DNA from 4 places in the Arthrobacter sp. fls2-241-R2A-172 genome. Region 1 is predicted to be linked to each of the others. Evidence: riboswitches for the same ligand, from Rfam matches in the RefSeq annotation. Region 1 holds a riboswitch; each other region holds the start of a gene.
The links. A riboswitch is a leader RNA that binds a small molecule or an ion and turns the genes downstream of it on or off. The one in region 1 is predicted to bind cyclic di-AMP.
Positions count from the first base shown of each region.

Region 2: another riboswitch for cyclic di-AMP. It lies ahead of QRM57_RS11570 (hypothetical protein); the one in region 1 lies ahead of QRM57_RS06140 (C40 family peptidase).
Region 3: another riboswitch for cyclic di-AMP. It lies ahead of QRM57_RS02320 (aggregation-promoting factor C-terminal-like domain-containing protein); the one in region 1 lies ahead of QRM57_RS06140 (C40 family peptidase).
Region 4: another riboswitch for cyclic di-AMP. It lies ahead of QRM57_RS00605 (NlpC/P60 family protein); the one in region 1 lies ahead of QRM57_RS06140 (C40 family peptidase).

Region 1 covers NZ_JARVTB010000003.1:122,383-126,045, reverse strand. The annotation lists gene QRM57_RS06145 (NlpC/P60 family protein) at 48-827, opposite strand; gene QRM57_RS06140 (C40 family peptidase) at 926-1,666, opposite strand; cyclic di-AMP (ydaO/yuaA leader) riboswitch at 1,671-1,832, opposite strand; gene QRM57_RS06135 (M23 family metallopeptidase) at 1,977-2,807, opposite strand; cyclic di-AMP (ydaO/yuaA leader) riboswitch at 2,812-3,026, opposite strand; gene QRM57_RS06130 (iron-dependent transcriptional repressor DtxR) at 3,242-3,663, opposite strand, start outside.
Region 2 covers NZ_JARVTB010000005.1:98,357-102,019, forward strand. The annotation lists gene QRM57_RS11555 (alpha/beta fold hydrolase) at 1-129, shown strand, start outside; gene QRM57_RS11560 (DUF6480 family protein) at 262-525, shown strand; gene QRM57_RS11565 (ATP-dependent DNA ligase) at 587-1,651, opposite strand; cyclic di-AMP (ydaO/yuaA leader) riboswitch at 1,915-2,060, shown strand; gene QRM57_RS11570 (hypothetical protein) at 2,063-3,214, shown strand; gene QRM57_RS11575 (PucR family transcriptional regulator) at 3,374-3,663, opposite strand, start outside.
Region 3 covers NZ_JARVTB010000001.1:488,898-492,560, forward strand. The annotation lists gene QRM57_RS02315 (glycosyltransferase) at 1-1,016, opposite strand, end outside; gene QRM57_RS02320 (aggregation-promoting factor C-terminal-like domain-containing protein) at 1,148-2,002, opposite strand; cyclic di-AMP (ydaO/yuaA leader) riboswitch at 2,008-2,167, opposite strand; gene QRM57_RS02325 (sensor histidine kinase) at 2,268-3,663, opposite strand, start outside.
Region 4 covers NZ_JARVTB010000001.1:114,882-118,544, forward strand. The annotation lists gene QRM57_RS00595 (NCS2 family permease) at 1-971, opposite strand, end outside; gene QRM57_RS00600 (copper resistance CopC family protein) at 1,085-1,717, shown strand; cyclic di-AMP (ydaO/yuaA leader) riboswitch at 1,892-2,060, shown strand; gene QRM57_RS00605 (NlpC/P60 family protein) at 2,064-2,849, shown strand; gene QRM57_RS00610 (NAD(P)/FAD-dependent oxidoreductase) at 2,963-3,663, opposite strand, start outside.

The DNA of each region.
Region 1 (3,663 bases):
AACACCCCGTCGGCCGAAGCCTGCGGGGTGTTCCAAAAGGTACGTTATTAGCCGTTGACGCGGATGAAAACCGGGCCGGAGCCGACGTTGACGCTGAACAATGCCGTGGTGGATCCGTTCCATCCACCGTGCACTGCCATGCCGTTTCCGACGTAGACAGCGATGTGGGCCTGCCCGGCCAAACCGCCGTTGGCGTAGTAGGCGAGGTCGCCCGGCTGGGCTTCTGCAGCACTGACGGTACGGCCCAAGGAGAGGTACCCGGCCGGCCAGTCATGGAAGTGGATGCCCACGGCTGCCAGGGAGTTGGTCACCAGCATGGTGCAGTCCTGGGTCACGCCGAGCTGGGCGTAAGCTGCGGCGGCGATAGCTGCACCGAGGCCGCTGGAAGCTGCCGGAGCCTTGGCAGACGTAGCCGAGCTGTTGACGGCAAGCGTCGCGTTGCCGGTGGAAGCAGCCGTGTTGGCGCCCTCCGTGGCCTTGGCTTCTGCCTTGGCGGGGGCCTTCTTCTCCACGGGAGCCGGAGCTTCAACCGTGGTGACGACGGGCCGTTCGTAGGAAATGGCTACCGTGGAGTCCGCAGCGATGGTCGACTGGACCACTGCCTGGACATCGAGGGTGGACGTCGCGGTGGATTCACGGTCAACGTTGGTTTCGGCGGCGTTGGCCGCGACACCGCTGGTCAGGACCAGACCGGAAGCCGCTGCGATGACGGCGGCCTGGCGGCCCACAGTACCGGCGTTGCCGCCGACAGCCTTGGCGATGATGGCAAGCGAGCTGGTCTTGGGGGCCTCAGCGCGATGCCGTGCAACCTTGTTTGCACTGGTCATGATTTTCTCTTTTCGTATCCGCGTGCAGTGGGGTTACACGCGGGTAATGGGCGGCCAGCACTTGGGGGCATGCTGGCCGGCCACGAACCGGATGTTTTCTAGCGAAGGGTGAAGAAGGAAGAGGTGCCCGTGGAGGCTGCCGAGTGCAGGAGAGTGCCCTGGCTCGGGTTCAGTGCGCTGATCATCATGCCGTTGCCGACGTAGATGCCGACGTGGGCTCCGCCGTTCTGCATGACGAGGTCACCGGGCTGGGGGTTGCTGGTGGGCTTCATGGCCGTCCAGGCGTTGACGCGGGGAATGCTGATGCCGGCCTGCGCGTAGACCCACTGGGTGAAGCCGGAGCAGTCCCAGCCGTTGGGGGTGGTGCCGCCCCATACGTAGGGGTGGCCGATACCGGTGTAGGCAATGGCGGCGAGGCCCGAAGCAGCAGCGCTTGCAGCACCGTCCGTAACCTCGGAGGACTTTGCGGTGACTGCTGCTGCGGCGTCCTGGCTACCAGCGGCGCGCTGGGTGACCTGCGATGCACGCTGGACAACCTTGGGGGCTTCCTTGGTGGCCACGACCGGGCTCTCGAAGGCCACGGTGGCGGTTGGCTCTGCGGTGACGACGGCGGTTGCCACCATCTGCTGGGTGCTGGAGGCTTCCGACTTGGAGACGTCCGTATCAGCTGCCGTAGCCGGAAGACCGGCGGTCAGGACAAGGCCCGAAGCTGCTGCCAGGACGACGGCCTGACGGCCAACCGAACCGGCGTTGGACGAAACAGCCTTGGAAAGAGTGTTCAAGGGGTTCGTACGAACCGTTTCAGCGCGGTGGCGCGCAGGGGTAGTGCGTGATGACACGTAGGTAGCCTCTCCCAATGCCTGCGAGGTGAGCTGTCGGATTCGGATGGGAGTCATCCGGCCGCGTTGCTTCAAGGAAGCTTTTGCGACTTAACCCCAAGGCCTTCTATCGAAGACCAAAAGTGGTTCCCCCGCCCCTGCCAGACGATTTATGCGAACGGACCTTGAGTGGTGGCAGAGCTAGGCAATCCACTCAAGTGCATCGGCCCCCTAAAAAGCCGATGCGCTTTGTACGGTACAACAGTTGAACGCGAATGTCACATTCAGGTCACGGGGTGTCGCAAAATGCGAGAGGCGACCATCAACTGGCTTAGAGCCAGCCCATGGGGTCTACAACTTCTCCGTTGACCTGGACCTCGAAGTGGAGGTGGCAGCCGGTGGAAGCGCCCGTGGTGCCGCTCAACGCGACGGTATCGCCACGGGTGACGGTCTGCCCGACCTTGACGTTGAAGGACGACAGGTGGTTATAGGTGGTCTCGAGGCCGTTGCCGTGGTCCACTACCACGCGGTTGCCTCCGCCATACTCGTGCCATCCGGCGAAAGTGACCTTGCCCGTGGCAGCCGCATGCACCGCGGTGCCGCACTGGGCAACGAAGTCCTGGCCGCGGTGGAAGTCTCCCGTGCCGCCCGTGAGGGGGCTGACCCGGTAGCCGAACGGCGAGGCCGTGACCAGGCTGTCCAAGGGGCTGGCAAGCGTGCCTACGGACGAGGCGCGCTGGATGCTGCCGACCGACTGGGCGCTGAGCAATTGCTTCAGCTTGCCGTCGGGGTCAGCTGCGGTTGCGACGGCGGCGCGGCTAAAGTCGATTTTTGCCGATGCGGCCGCGGAAACCTCTGGCTGGCTGCCGCCGGAAACGGCGAGGGCGGACTCGGACTGGCCCGACTCCGACGTTGCCATCACGGGGCTTGTGGCCGGCAGTCCGACAGTCAGCGCCAAGCCGGTGGCAGCGAGGGCTACTCCGGCTTTCTGGCCGACACCACTGGCTGCGGCGAAATCGGCAACCTGGCGCAATGGGCTCTTACGGCGGCGGACTTGGCGCTCAGTGTCACGGGGCCGGACCTCCATTGTTGCGCGGGCTGGCCGCAGCTCAACAGCGGGGCCGGTGGCGCGGCGACGACCCCTGACGTTCTGCGATGTCAAACTCTGTTCCTCTCTGGAAAGCCTGCGAAGTTAGCTGTCGGATTCGGGTCAGAGAGTTCAAAGACCCGGTCCGCACGAAGCGCTCATGGCACACAGGTATCCCAGGAGGGACTTGCGTAAATGGGCACTTCTGCTGCGGACTTCACCCCAAGGCTGCTTCTTTAGACAGCCGCTTGTGGTTCCCCCGCCTCTGCCAGTGGTGGATGGCACACCTGATCCGCTGGCAGAGCTCGGCTCCGGATCAGGTAACGCTTTGGTATCGGCGCTAGTAGATAACTATAGGCGATTAAAGCCTGCAGTAATAAATTCGTTATCAACAGGACGACGCACGCCCTTATCATCAATCCCGGAAAACCGCAGGTCACATTGTCCCGCGGGGCACAAAAGTGAGGTTTGACACGGCATACCCGAGGATGCGGCGCCCCGAAGGGAGGTCAGCCCAGGGAGACGAACACGTGGGCCGCAACTTCCGGTGGAAGCTCAAGCGCTCCCTCGATGCCGGGAACCCGGACAGAAATGTACTCGCCGACGCGTTCCAATGACACCGCTGCCCCGGGACGGATTCCGCCTTCGTCCAGTTGGGTGAGGAGTTCGGGCTCCACCTGGATGGGCTCGGCAAGCCGGCTGACCACCACGCGGGAATCGGCGGCGTAGCCATCCATGGCCTGCAGCAGGTTGATGTCGAGCCGCGGAATGGTCTGCGTCGGCAGGCCGCCCAGGGCTTCGAGTCCTGGAATCGGATTGCCGTAAGGCGACTCGGTGGGGTGTTCAAGGAGTTCGTAGAGCCGGCGTTCAACCCGCTCACTCATCACGTGTTCCCAACGGCACGCTTCGTCATGGACGTACGCCCAGTCGA
Region 2 (3,663 bases), on a different contig from region 1:
TCCCGAACCGTGGACCAAGGGCGCTTGGTGGAGATTCCCGGAGTGGGGCACGTAGCGCAGCATATGCGGCCGCAAGCGGTGGGGGACGCCATCCGCAGCTTCGTCGCCGCGACCACACAGCACAGTTAGGCCACCCAGCACAGCTAGGCGCTGGGGCACGACGCCGGAGCCTGGGTTGGGTGCCCCTTGTTGGCTCCGGCGGGATCACGCTAGGCTGGCCAGGCAAGCGAATAGTAAGTCTGCTTACGAAAGGGTTTGACCATGACCAGCTATGACCCGGAAGACGATCCCCAAACCTTCGGCGTGAGCGGCGCGACCGGACCCTTCGACACCACCGCCGATGCGGACAGCATCCACGAAGATCCGGACATGCGCCAGGACGAGGACGACGATCCCGCGGCCTCTGCCAACCCTGATCCCCTGGACGGCAACGTCACGGGATTGGAGCCAGGCGGAGGGGTACCCCCGGGCGAAACGCCGCCGGCCGAAGGCAGCATGAGCAGCGACCAGGGACACGAAGAGTAATTTCGTCGCTACCCCGCTGTTACGTTGCGGGCCGACAACGTAACAGCGGGCTGGCAACGTTCTACGGCAGGCTCAGGATCTCCCCGAGATCGTAATCGGCAGGCTCCTCCAGTTGCGCGTACGTGCAGCTCTCCGGAGTCCGGTCCGGCCTCCAGCGGCGGAACTGCGTGGTGTGGCGGAACCTGTCGCCCTCCATGTAGTCGTACGCCACTTCGATCACAAGCTCGGGGCGCAGTGGTACAAACGAAAAGTCCTTGCCCCCGCTCCACCTGCTTTGCGCACCAGGCATCCGAGAACCACCGGCAGCCTCGTCCTGCTTGGCCCACTCGCCCCACGGGTGATCAGCGAGATCCACCTGGTAGGGCTCAAGCTCGGCAACCAGTGCTTCCCGCTTGGCCATGGGGAACGATGCCACCACCCCCACGTGGCGCAGCCGACCGGCGTCGTCGTAGAGCCCCAACAACATGGAACCCACCACCTTCGCAGTTTTGTGCCAGCGGAACCCGGCCACCACACAGTCCGCGGTCCGAACATGCTTGGTCTTGAACATCACGCGCTTATTGGGTTGGTAGGTTCCATCCAGCGGCTTGGAGAGAACCCCGTCCAGGCCCGCGCCCTCCAACTGCACGAACCATTCCTTGGCCCGCTCGAGATCCGTTACTGCTGGAGTGACGTAGACAGGCGGTTCGGCCTTGGCAAGAGCGGATTCCAGGATGGCCCGGCGCTCTGAGAACGGCTTGCCCATCAGGTCTTCCTCGCCCAAGGCCAGGATGTCGAACGCGATCATGGAAGCCGGCGTTTTCTCGGCGAGCATCCTGACCCGGCTGTCCGCGGGGTGGATCCGTTGCTGGAGGACCTCGAATTCCAACCTGTTGCCCTCGATCAGGACGATCTCACCGTCGATCACACACTTCTCCGGGAGGTTCTTCCTCAGCGCCTCAACCAGCTCGGGAAAGTAGCGCGTCATGGGCTTCTCGTTGCGGCTGCCCAGGATGACCTCGTCCCCATCCTTGAAAACGATGGTCCGGAAGCCATCCCACTTCGGCTCGTAGTGACCCACATCGGGGATGTCCGGAACTGATTTGGCAAGCATGGGCGAGACGGGCGGCATCACTGGCAGGTCCATAGGAAATGTCTACCCTGCCGTCGGACGCCGAAGCTAGTCTTAGGCGGTGGATATCTTGGCCGTGTTGGGGGCAGTACTCGGAGATCCAGCACCAGCTGCCGGCTCCCGCACCGGCCCCGAAGCGTAGGCGCCCGGAGCCTCCGGTTTAGCCCGACCTACCGTCCGTTACATTAATGTGACTTTACTTTCCGGCTCATGTACCGTCGTAGGGCGACCCGTATCTCCGCTGGGCCGCTTCCGGATTGACGCCGAGCTCTGCCGCAATCCGGGATCCGCCAGACCCGCGGCAGAGGCGGGGGACCCACAGTTCCCGGGCTTGTTTCCAAGCCCTCGGGGTGAAGCCGCTGAGGCGGCCGGACGGCCTCGTCCGAACCCGACAGCTAACCTCGAAGGCGTTGAGAGGCAACCACCATGTCCCCAACCATGGATCAGCCGCGCCGCGCCCTCATCGAACGCGAGCGCACCAAGCCAACCGGACGCCGTCGGGCCGAAGCCAGCGGATCCGCCACAGAACCAGCAACGGCGCCTGAGGCACCAAGCACGACGCCGGAACCCACCGCTGCTGCCAGGCCCACCACGCGCGCGGCCGCCCGTGCAGCGGAGCGGGAAAGGGCAGCCCGGGCTGAAGCCGAACCCGCAGAACCGGCCACCGCCGCGATCCCGGCAGTACGGGCAGCCCAAGCCGCGGCACCGCGGTCGACCACACCGGGCCCTCCCACTGCAGCCATCCCCATCGTCGACGTTGCCAAGCCGGCACCCAAGCCGGACACGCAGCAGTCCACACCATCGGAGCCCGCCACGGCAGCCATCCCCATCGTCGACGTTGCCGGGCCGGCACCTACTCCCGTCCCCGCCAGGACCGGCTTTGGCTCGTCGTCGTCGTTCAACCGCGAACCCCAAGCCGTGCTTCGAAAGGCCGCATCGGTCAAGCAGATGAGCCAGCGTATGGCCGTTGTTGCCGGCGCTGTAGGACTGGTGCTCACGGCGGGAGGCCTCGGCCAGGCCCTTGAGCTGCCGTTCTTCGGCCATGAAACCCCCGCCCAGGATGCGAGCGCCCATGGGGACAGGGAGTCGGGCTCGACTGCGCCCGGGCCTCGGGCTTCCTATTCCACCGCGTCCTCACCATCGGCCTCGTCGGCAGCGCCAACAGCGTCATCCTCATCGGCAGCCGGTCAGCCGGCGACCGTCCCCGAGGCACCTTCTGAAGTGTCGCCGTCGTCGGTTCCGGCCCCGCACGTCTCGCTTGCGGCCCCGGTTTGGGTTCCTTCGGCGGCGCCGTCGGCGGCTAACCCAGCGCCGGGTGCCTCCGCGGCAGTCCCGACGCAGCCTGCCCCGGCCCCCACCGATGTGCCCGCCGATACAGTCACCACGGCACCGTCTCCGGCCCCGACAACCACGCCGACGCCGACCACCACCCCGACGCCCGCGCCGACACCCACGCCGACGTCGCCCGCCACTCCCAAGCCGCGCCCCACCGGGAACCCCACCGCCGGAACGAACCCGCAATCCACTGGGACCGCCCTCGACGCGATCCTGGACGCCGCCAAGAAGGCCGTGAAGTGAGCACCCGGCTACCCCGTACGGCAACGCCGATCGGATGGCATGGCCGGTACTGCACCAGCAGCCGGACCGCCACCTTCAGGCGAAGGATGGGCCGCTGGAGCTGCCAGCGGTTGAGGCGTTCCTAGTCCTCGGATCCCCGAAACAGGGAGCACAGGGCGCCTAGATCCTGGGTCGCCGTGCCCAGCGGTGTGCTTTCAGGGCCGCATGCAGTTCAAGCCGGATCGCGCCGCTCAACGGGTCAGCCCCGATGAGCTGGCGGATCCGGCCCAGCCGGTTGTAGATGCTGCTCCTGTGGAGATGGAGCTTCGCTGCGACGTCCTGGACGGAACCGTCATTGTCGTAGAGCAACTCCAGGACCGGGAGGAGCTCGCCGTTCCTGTCCTGATCCTCCAGCGTCCGGTAGTGGACCGATCCGGTGTCATCCCAGCCACCGGGCGCCAAAAGGCGAT
Region 3 (3,663 bases), on a different contig from region 1:
TGCGGGTCCATGAATCCCCGGCACAGCAGGAAGATCAGCAGGTAGGCCACTGTGGACGCCGCGCCGATCACCGCAAAGCGCACCAGTTGCCCGAACAGGCTGGCTCGTGGGGTCGATTCCGATGTTCGCGACGACGCCGGCAATGGGCCGCGGGCCAAGGCCGCGCGCAGTTCGGGGACAGGGATGCGCCCGGTGACGAGGTCGCGCGTCAGGCGCGCCATTCCGCGGAGGTCGGCCAGGGCGGTTCGTACGACGTCGACACTTGAGTTCGGATCGTCCGTCCAGTCGACGGGGACTTCATGGACGCGGAGGCCGCAGCGCTCGGCCAGGACCAGGAGTTCGGTGTCGAAGAACCAGGCGTTGTCCAGGGTGTGGGGGAGGATCCTGTGGGCGACGTCTGCCCGGATGGCCTTGAAACCGCATTGGGCATCCGAGAACCGGGCGCCCATGAGCGTATGCAGGAGGACGTTGTAGCTGCGGGAGACGAACTCGCGCTTGGGCCCGCGGACAACACGGGAGTTGCGGGAGAGCCGCGTCCCGATGGCAAGGTCCGAATGGCCGGAAATCAGGGGAGCCAGCAGCGGGGCCAGGGCAGCCAGGTCCGTGGAGAGGTCCACGTCCATGTAGGCGAGCACCGGGGACGGGGAGGCGAGCCAGACCTGCCGGAGGGCGTTGCCCCGGCCTTTCTCCTCGAAGCGCATGACGCCGATTTCGGGGAGCTCGCGGGCCAGGCGCTCGGCGATCTTCAAGGTGTTGTCCGTGCTCGCATTGTCCGCGACCGTGATGCGGAACGTATGCGGGAACGTCTCCACCAAGTGCCCGTGCAAGCGGCGCAGGCATTCCTCGAGGTCGGTCTCTTCGTTGTGGACGGGAATGGTGACGTCCAGGACAGGGACCGTGGTCCGTGTGTCCACGGGAAAGCGCCGCGGCTGCCGGTAAGGCAAGGCAGGAGCGGCGAAGGTCCCCGAATGGGCGGGGTTCGGCAGCGCACTGGTGGCGGGATCTATGAGCGTCATGCATTCACAGTGAGGCCGCCGATTGTGAGTGCTTTAGGCGGAAGCTGTGACGCGACTGTGTAAGTCTCCCGTTCCGGGAACGCGAAAAGCCGCCCCCGGAACGGGAGCGGCTTTTCGGGAAAGCTCTTGGCTTAGTACCAGTTGTTGGCCAAGTGGAAGGCCAGGGCGGCCGACGGGGATCCGTAGCGTTCCTTGATGTAGTTCAGGCCCCACTTGATCTGGGTCTGGTAGTTGGTCTGCCAGTCCGCACCGGCAGAAGCCATCTTGCCGGCCGGAAGCGACTGGACAATACCGTACGCACCGCTGGAAGCGTTGGTGGCAGTGGTCCGCCATCCTGATTCCTTCTCCCACAGCGTGTTCAGGGCGGTCATTTCGCCCGCGCCCCAGCCGTAGCTGCCAAGGATGCTGGCGGCGTAGGCCTTCGCACCGGCGGGATCGTCCACTGCCTTCGGGGCGGCAGCAGCGGCTGCAGCCTGGGCAGCGGCGGCGGCAGCAGCGTCGGCGGCCTGCTCGGCGGCAGCGTCAGCAGCGGCCTTGTCGGCAGCAGCCTTCTCGGCAGCGGCTTGATCGGCAGCTGCCTTGTCGGCGGCAGCCTGCACGGCAGCGGCCTGATCAGCGGCGAGCTTGTCGGCTGCGGCCTTGTCGGCGGCGGCCTTGTCTGCAGCAGCCCGGTCGGCTGCACCCTTGGCAGCTGCGGCGTCCATCGAAGCGGAAACTTCAGCGGACTTGTTGGTGCTGACCTGTGCAGCGGCCTGGGTGCCGGCTACACGGCTTGCCTCGGGGAGGTTCAAGGCTGCGTTGGCGGCGGTACCGAGCGATGCAACGCCCAGTGCAGCGGCGATGACGCCCGCTACAACAGGCATGCGCTTGCCGGACTTGCCCTCACGGGCGGCCTTTTTGAGGACGGTCTGCGACTTGGTCAACTGGGTGTCGTTCTGGTCGCGGTGACGCGCGGAAGGGCGCGTCTGATCGTTAAATTCAGACATTTGTGATTACCTCTCAGCGCCTGCGGAGTTAGCTGTCGGGTTCGGATGAGGTCATCCGGCCGCGCATCACGCTGCGGCTTTACCCCAAGGGCCGGCAAAATGCCTGGGCCCGGAGACTCTGGGTCCCCCGTCTCTGCCTCGGTGAAAGATCGGACTCCGGGAAGTGGCAGAGCTCGGCGCATCCCGGATGTGGGCCGGTTAGGGGCAACCCACCCTTTCGACGGTACAGGAGGTTTCCGCAGAAGTCACATTTAGGTAACAGAGATCACGAAGTCGGTGAGTCGTCTTGCCGGATTCTTTGCAGGCGTTCGGTAGTGGCGGTAGGCAGCCGCAGGGCGAACTCGGTGCGCCCCGGCCTGGACGTCACTTCGACGCTTCCGCCGTGCGCTTGAACGATGGATTCCACTATCGACAAGCCCAACCCCGAGGTCCCTTCCGAGCCCGATCTCGCCGCGTCGGCACGGGCAAAACGGGAGAAGATGCGGCTCTGGAATTCCTGCGGTATGCCAGGACCGTTGTCGGTCACGGTCACCACTGCGCTGCCATCCGCGGAGAGCATGACTCCAGTGACCACCGTTGTTCCCGGGTCGGTGTGTTTGCGGGCATTCGAGAGCAGGTTCGCCAGCACCTGGTGCAATTGCGTGGCATCGCCGCGTACGGTGACGGGCTCCCCGGGGAGCTGCAGTTGCCAGATGTGGTCCGGCGCCATGACTTTTTCGTCACTCACGGTCTCGACCACCAACTGGGTCAGGTCCACGTCCGTGACCTTCAACGGCTGGCCCTCGTCCAACCTCGCCAGCAACAGCAGGTCCTCCACCAGCGTAGTCATGCGTTCGGACTGGCTTTGTACCCGGGCCAAGGACTTCCTGCCGTCGTCCGTAAAGGTCTCGGTCATCCGAAGCAGCTCGGTGTAGCCACGGATGGCGGTCAGCGGCGTCCGGAGCTCGTGCGAGGCATCGGCAACGAACTGCCTCACTTTGGTCTCGCTCTCCTGACGGGCCTCCAACGCGCTGGAGACGTTGTTCAGCATCTGGTTCAGGGCGTGGCCCACGCTCCCCACTTCGGTCCCGGGATGGGAGGCCGACGGCGGGACGCGCACCGCAAGTGCCACTTCACCGGCGTCGAGAGGCAGCCGTGAAACCTTGGTGGCGACATCGGAAAGCTGCTCCAGGGGCCGCATGGTGCGACGGATGATCACGGTCCCCACAAGGCCGATCACCACCAGGCCGCCCAGTGACACCAGAACCATGGTCCAGACCAGCGAAGCCTCTGCGGTCTGCTTGTCCGCGAGCGGCAGGCCAGTGACGATCACGTCGCCGTAATTGGTCTTCACGGCCATAAGCCGGTAATCGCCGTTGGACAGCGAACGGTCAACCGGGCCGTCACCTGTCGGCAGCGCGAGCAGGACCTGCTCATCGTCGGCGGACAAGGAGACGCGATTGCCCCGCGCGTCGATCAACCCGGAGCTGCGCACCGTTGAGCCGTCGATACGGGCGCTCAGCGTGCCGGCCGCCTGACCGCGGGCCTCCAGCGGGTCCGGGCGTCCTGTCGGGGAGTTTGGAAAGCTCGACGGCGGTCTGCCGAATAGGTCCGCGCGGAGCGAGGCCTGCTCCAGCTGCCTGTCGAGCTGCTTGTTGAAGACCATATCCATCGAGGCGTAG
Region 4 (3,663 bases), on a different contig from region 1:
AGGACCCGGTCAACGTTGGGGATGTTGCCATCCTTGTCAACGGTCCCTGCTTCGTTGGCCAGGCCGACCATGGTGCCCATCGCGTCGAAGAAGATGCTCAAAAGGATCACGAATGCCAGGAGCGCTGCGGCAATAAAGCCGAGGTGTTCAAACGCGCCGAAGGGGTTGGCCTTCCCTATGAGGGACAGGTCCGGTGCACCCCACTTGGTCAGGGTCGGGGCAACAAGGGACCAGCCGCGCGGGTTGATGTTGGTGCCGTCGTTGCTCGGGCCGATGTGGAGCGTGAACTCAAGGATGGCGGCCAAAGCCGTCGATGCCACGATGCCGATCAGGATGGCGCCACGGACCTTGCGGACCACCAGTGCGATGGTCAGGATCAGGCCGAAGGCAAACACCAGGGTGGGCCAGCCGAGCAGTTTCCCGTCGACGCCCAATCCCAGCGGAACGGTTGTGCCAGCGGCGTCAGGGATGCGGCGGACAAACCCTGCATTGACCAGGCCGATCAGGGCGATGAAGAGGCCGATGCCCACCACGATCGCTGTCTTGAGCGCTTCCGGTACGGCTTTGAACACGGCGGTACGGAAACCGGTGAGCACCAGGATCAGCATGGTCAGGCCCGAGAGCACCACAAGGCCCATCATGTCCGGCCATGTCAGGCCCGGGTGCGAGGCGACGGTCACCGCTACGAACGCGTTAACGCCCAGGCCCGTGGCCACGGCGAACGGGTGCTTGGCCCAGGCGCCCATGAGGATGGTCAGGATGCCCGCGACGAATGCCGTGGTGGCCGCGACGGCGGTGAATCCCAGCGACGCTCCGCTGGAATCCTGCCCGGAAAGGATCAGGGGGTTGAGGACCACGATGTAGCTCATGGCGAAGAAGGTTGCGAAGCCGCCTCGGATTTCCCGGGAGTATGTGGAGCCACGCTCGGAAATTTTGAAGTAGCGGTCGATGGCAGAACCTTGTTTAAGCATGAAGGACTCCGGGGATCGAGGGGAGTGTGCCCTCAAATCCTATGCCGTCGGATATGGGCCCCCTGACGATTCGCCTAGTCTGTAAGGAAGCCAACACTAGGAGAAACCGCCCCATGCGCACCATCCGCCCGCTTCTGGCCGCCGTCGTTGCCGCCCTGGCCTTCGCATCCGCTTTGCTGTTTTCCGCGGGCCCGGCCTCCGCGCACGACGTCGCCGAATCCACAGCGCCGGCCAACGGCTCCAGCGTGGCAGCTGTCCCGGCGTCGGTCTCCATCACGTTCAACAACCGGCCGCTGGCCATCGGATCGGGCGTTACGGTCACTGCGGGTGGCGAAAACTGGGCGGATGGGCCCGTCGAAATCATCGACAACCAGGCGGTCCAGAAGATCCGAGAAGGCGCGCCGGCCGGCGAATACACCGTGGTCTGGAGGGTCGTTAGCTCCGACTCGCACCCCATCGAGGGCACCTTCACGTTCAAGGCCGCTGCTGGAAGCACGACGGCGACGAGCGGCACCGCGGGCGCCGCGCCGTCGTCGTCAGCACCTTCCAATACGGTCCCGACGGCGGGAACTGCCGCACCCGGAACGGCCACCAGCACCCCGGCCGCGGACGCATCGCAACCCTTCCCGTGGAGCATCGTGGGACTGGCCGTGGTTGCTATCGGCCTCGTTGTTTATCTCGCCGTTACCGCACGTAAGAAACTTGCAGCCTCGAACGACTCAGATGCGGGCGATTCCGCGGAATAACAGGCTTTTCTACGTAGCTGCGAATATCTCGGATTGGTCACTGCGACACGCCAAAACCCCGGTTCTCGTTACTTAAATGTGACTTCGGCGAGATCATCGCGTACCGTAGTAGCTGTGCCTGTTCCACGTAGCGGGCACTTCCGGCCTGATTGCCTAGCTCTGCCGCAGTCCGGAATCCGTTCGCAGACAAACCTTACGGCAGAGACGGGGAACCCAATTTAGGTCGCTTTCGAGCGTGCCTTGGGGTGAAGTCACGATGCTTCCGCTGAACAGCGGGGGATAGTGGCCGGGTGACTCCCATCCGAATCCGACAGCTAACCTCGCAGGCATCGGGAGAGGCTTTTTCATGTCTTCAAGCATTCTTCGCGGCCGTCGTAAGGCGGACAGCGTACGTCCTAATCCGTTCATCTCCATCTCCAAGGCAGTCGCCAGCAACGCTTCCGGCGCTGGCCGCCAAGCAGCTGTTATCGCAGCGGCTTCGGGCCTTGTCCTGACCGGCTCCATCGCTGCCCACGCAGCCGAGACCCCGGTTCAGCGTGACTCCAGCCCCGCCACGGTCGCCGAGACCGTTTCCGAGGCTCCCACCAAGGTTGTAACCGCCGCAGCTACGGCTACCGTCAACTTCGAGCGCCCTGCTGTTGCTTCCGTAGCAGCTCCGGTCATCGAGAAGCCGGCTCCCGTCGTCGAGGCACCTGTTGCCAAGAAAGCAGCAGTGGCAGCAACTGCACCAGCCGCTCCTGTAGCAAAGGCTGCCGCGTCAGTTGCAGCCGCTCCGGCCGCCGCTGCTCCTGCAGCCGCTGCACCGGCCGTCGGTGGAGTCAACGCCGCCATGGTCGCCTCGGCTTACGCCCAGATCGGCATCATGCAGGACTGCACCGCCATGGTGGAGCGGGCCCTCGGCTCCGCAGGTATCCCCGTTGGTGACCTCGCGCCCATGCAGTTCATGAACTACGGCAAGGTCGTCAGCAGCCCCCAGCCCGGCGACATGATCGTCCAGTCCGGCCACGTTGCAATCTACATCGGCAACGGCCAGGCCATCAGCGGTGGCATCAACGGCAACCAGACGGGTATCCACCCGATCAGCTGGTTGACCGCAACTGGTCCCATCACGTACGTACGCGCAGGCGCATAAGCCTCACGCTTCAGTTCAAAGGCCGGCATCTTCGAAGATTCATTCTTCGAGGGTGCCGGCCTTTGGCGTTAAGAAATGTGCGCAAAAGTTCCAGTGGCGGTGAAGCGGCCGTCCTAGGCGATGGCTACGCCGCTTCCGGCCATGCCGTTGCCTGCCGGTAGGGCCACCCTGGCGGAAATTGCCTGCCCCACAGCTTTGGCCTGCCGAAGGACTTCTTTGGGAGTCGGGGTAATGAGTTCTCCGACGCCTACAAGGTGCATCCCCACGGCACGCATTGCCGCGGCGAAATTCTGGCCGACGGCAATTCCAAGTTCTGCCAGCATCCGGCGCAGCTGGCTCTGGGCGCAGCGCGTCACCACGACGTGGTCGGCCAGCAGGACACCTTGGGCGGTGTGGACCGCCCACTGACGGGGAGTGGATTCGAGGGGGCCGAAAACGATCCTGCCCCGGAGGGTGGCCGATGCGGTGCTTCCGGTGGGGCCGTGCCCTATTTGCTGCGACGGGTCGGAGCCCAGGAAATCCAGGCGAACGGCGCGGGTGGTGCTGCGAACGTCCAATTGATGGTTGGCGGCGTAGTTGCGCAGGTGGCGGAGAATCTCGCTGCGTTCCTGCATGGCGGGATCGGCGATGTCGCAGCGCTGGAGCATTCCAGTGTGGGTCGAAGGCCCGGTGGCTGAGAGCGATCCGAACCCGTCAACGACGATGGAGCCCACCCCGTAGCGGCTAAGCTCGCTGGCAACAGCCAGACCGGAGAGGCCAGCGCCGATGACCACTGTGGTGGTTCGTTCCGTGCCGGAATCAGGCGTGAGTGACA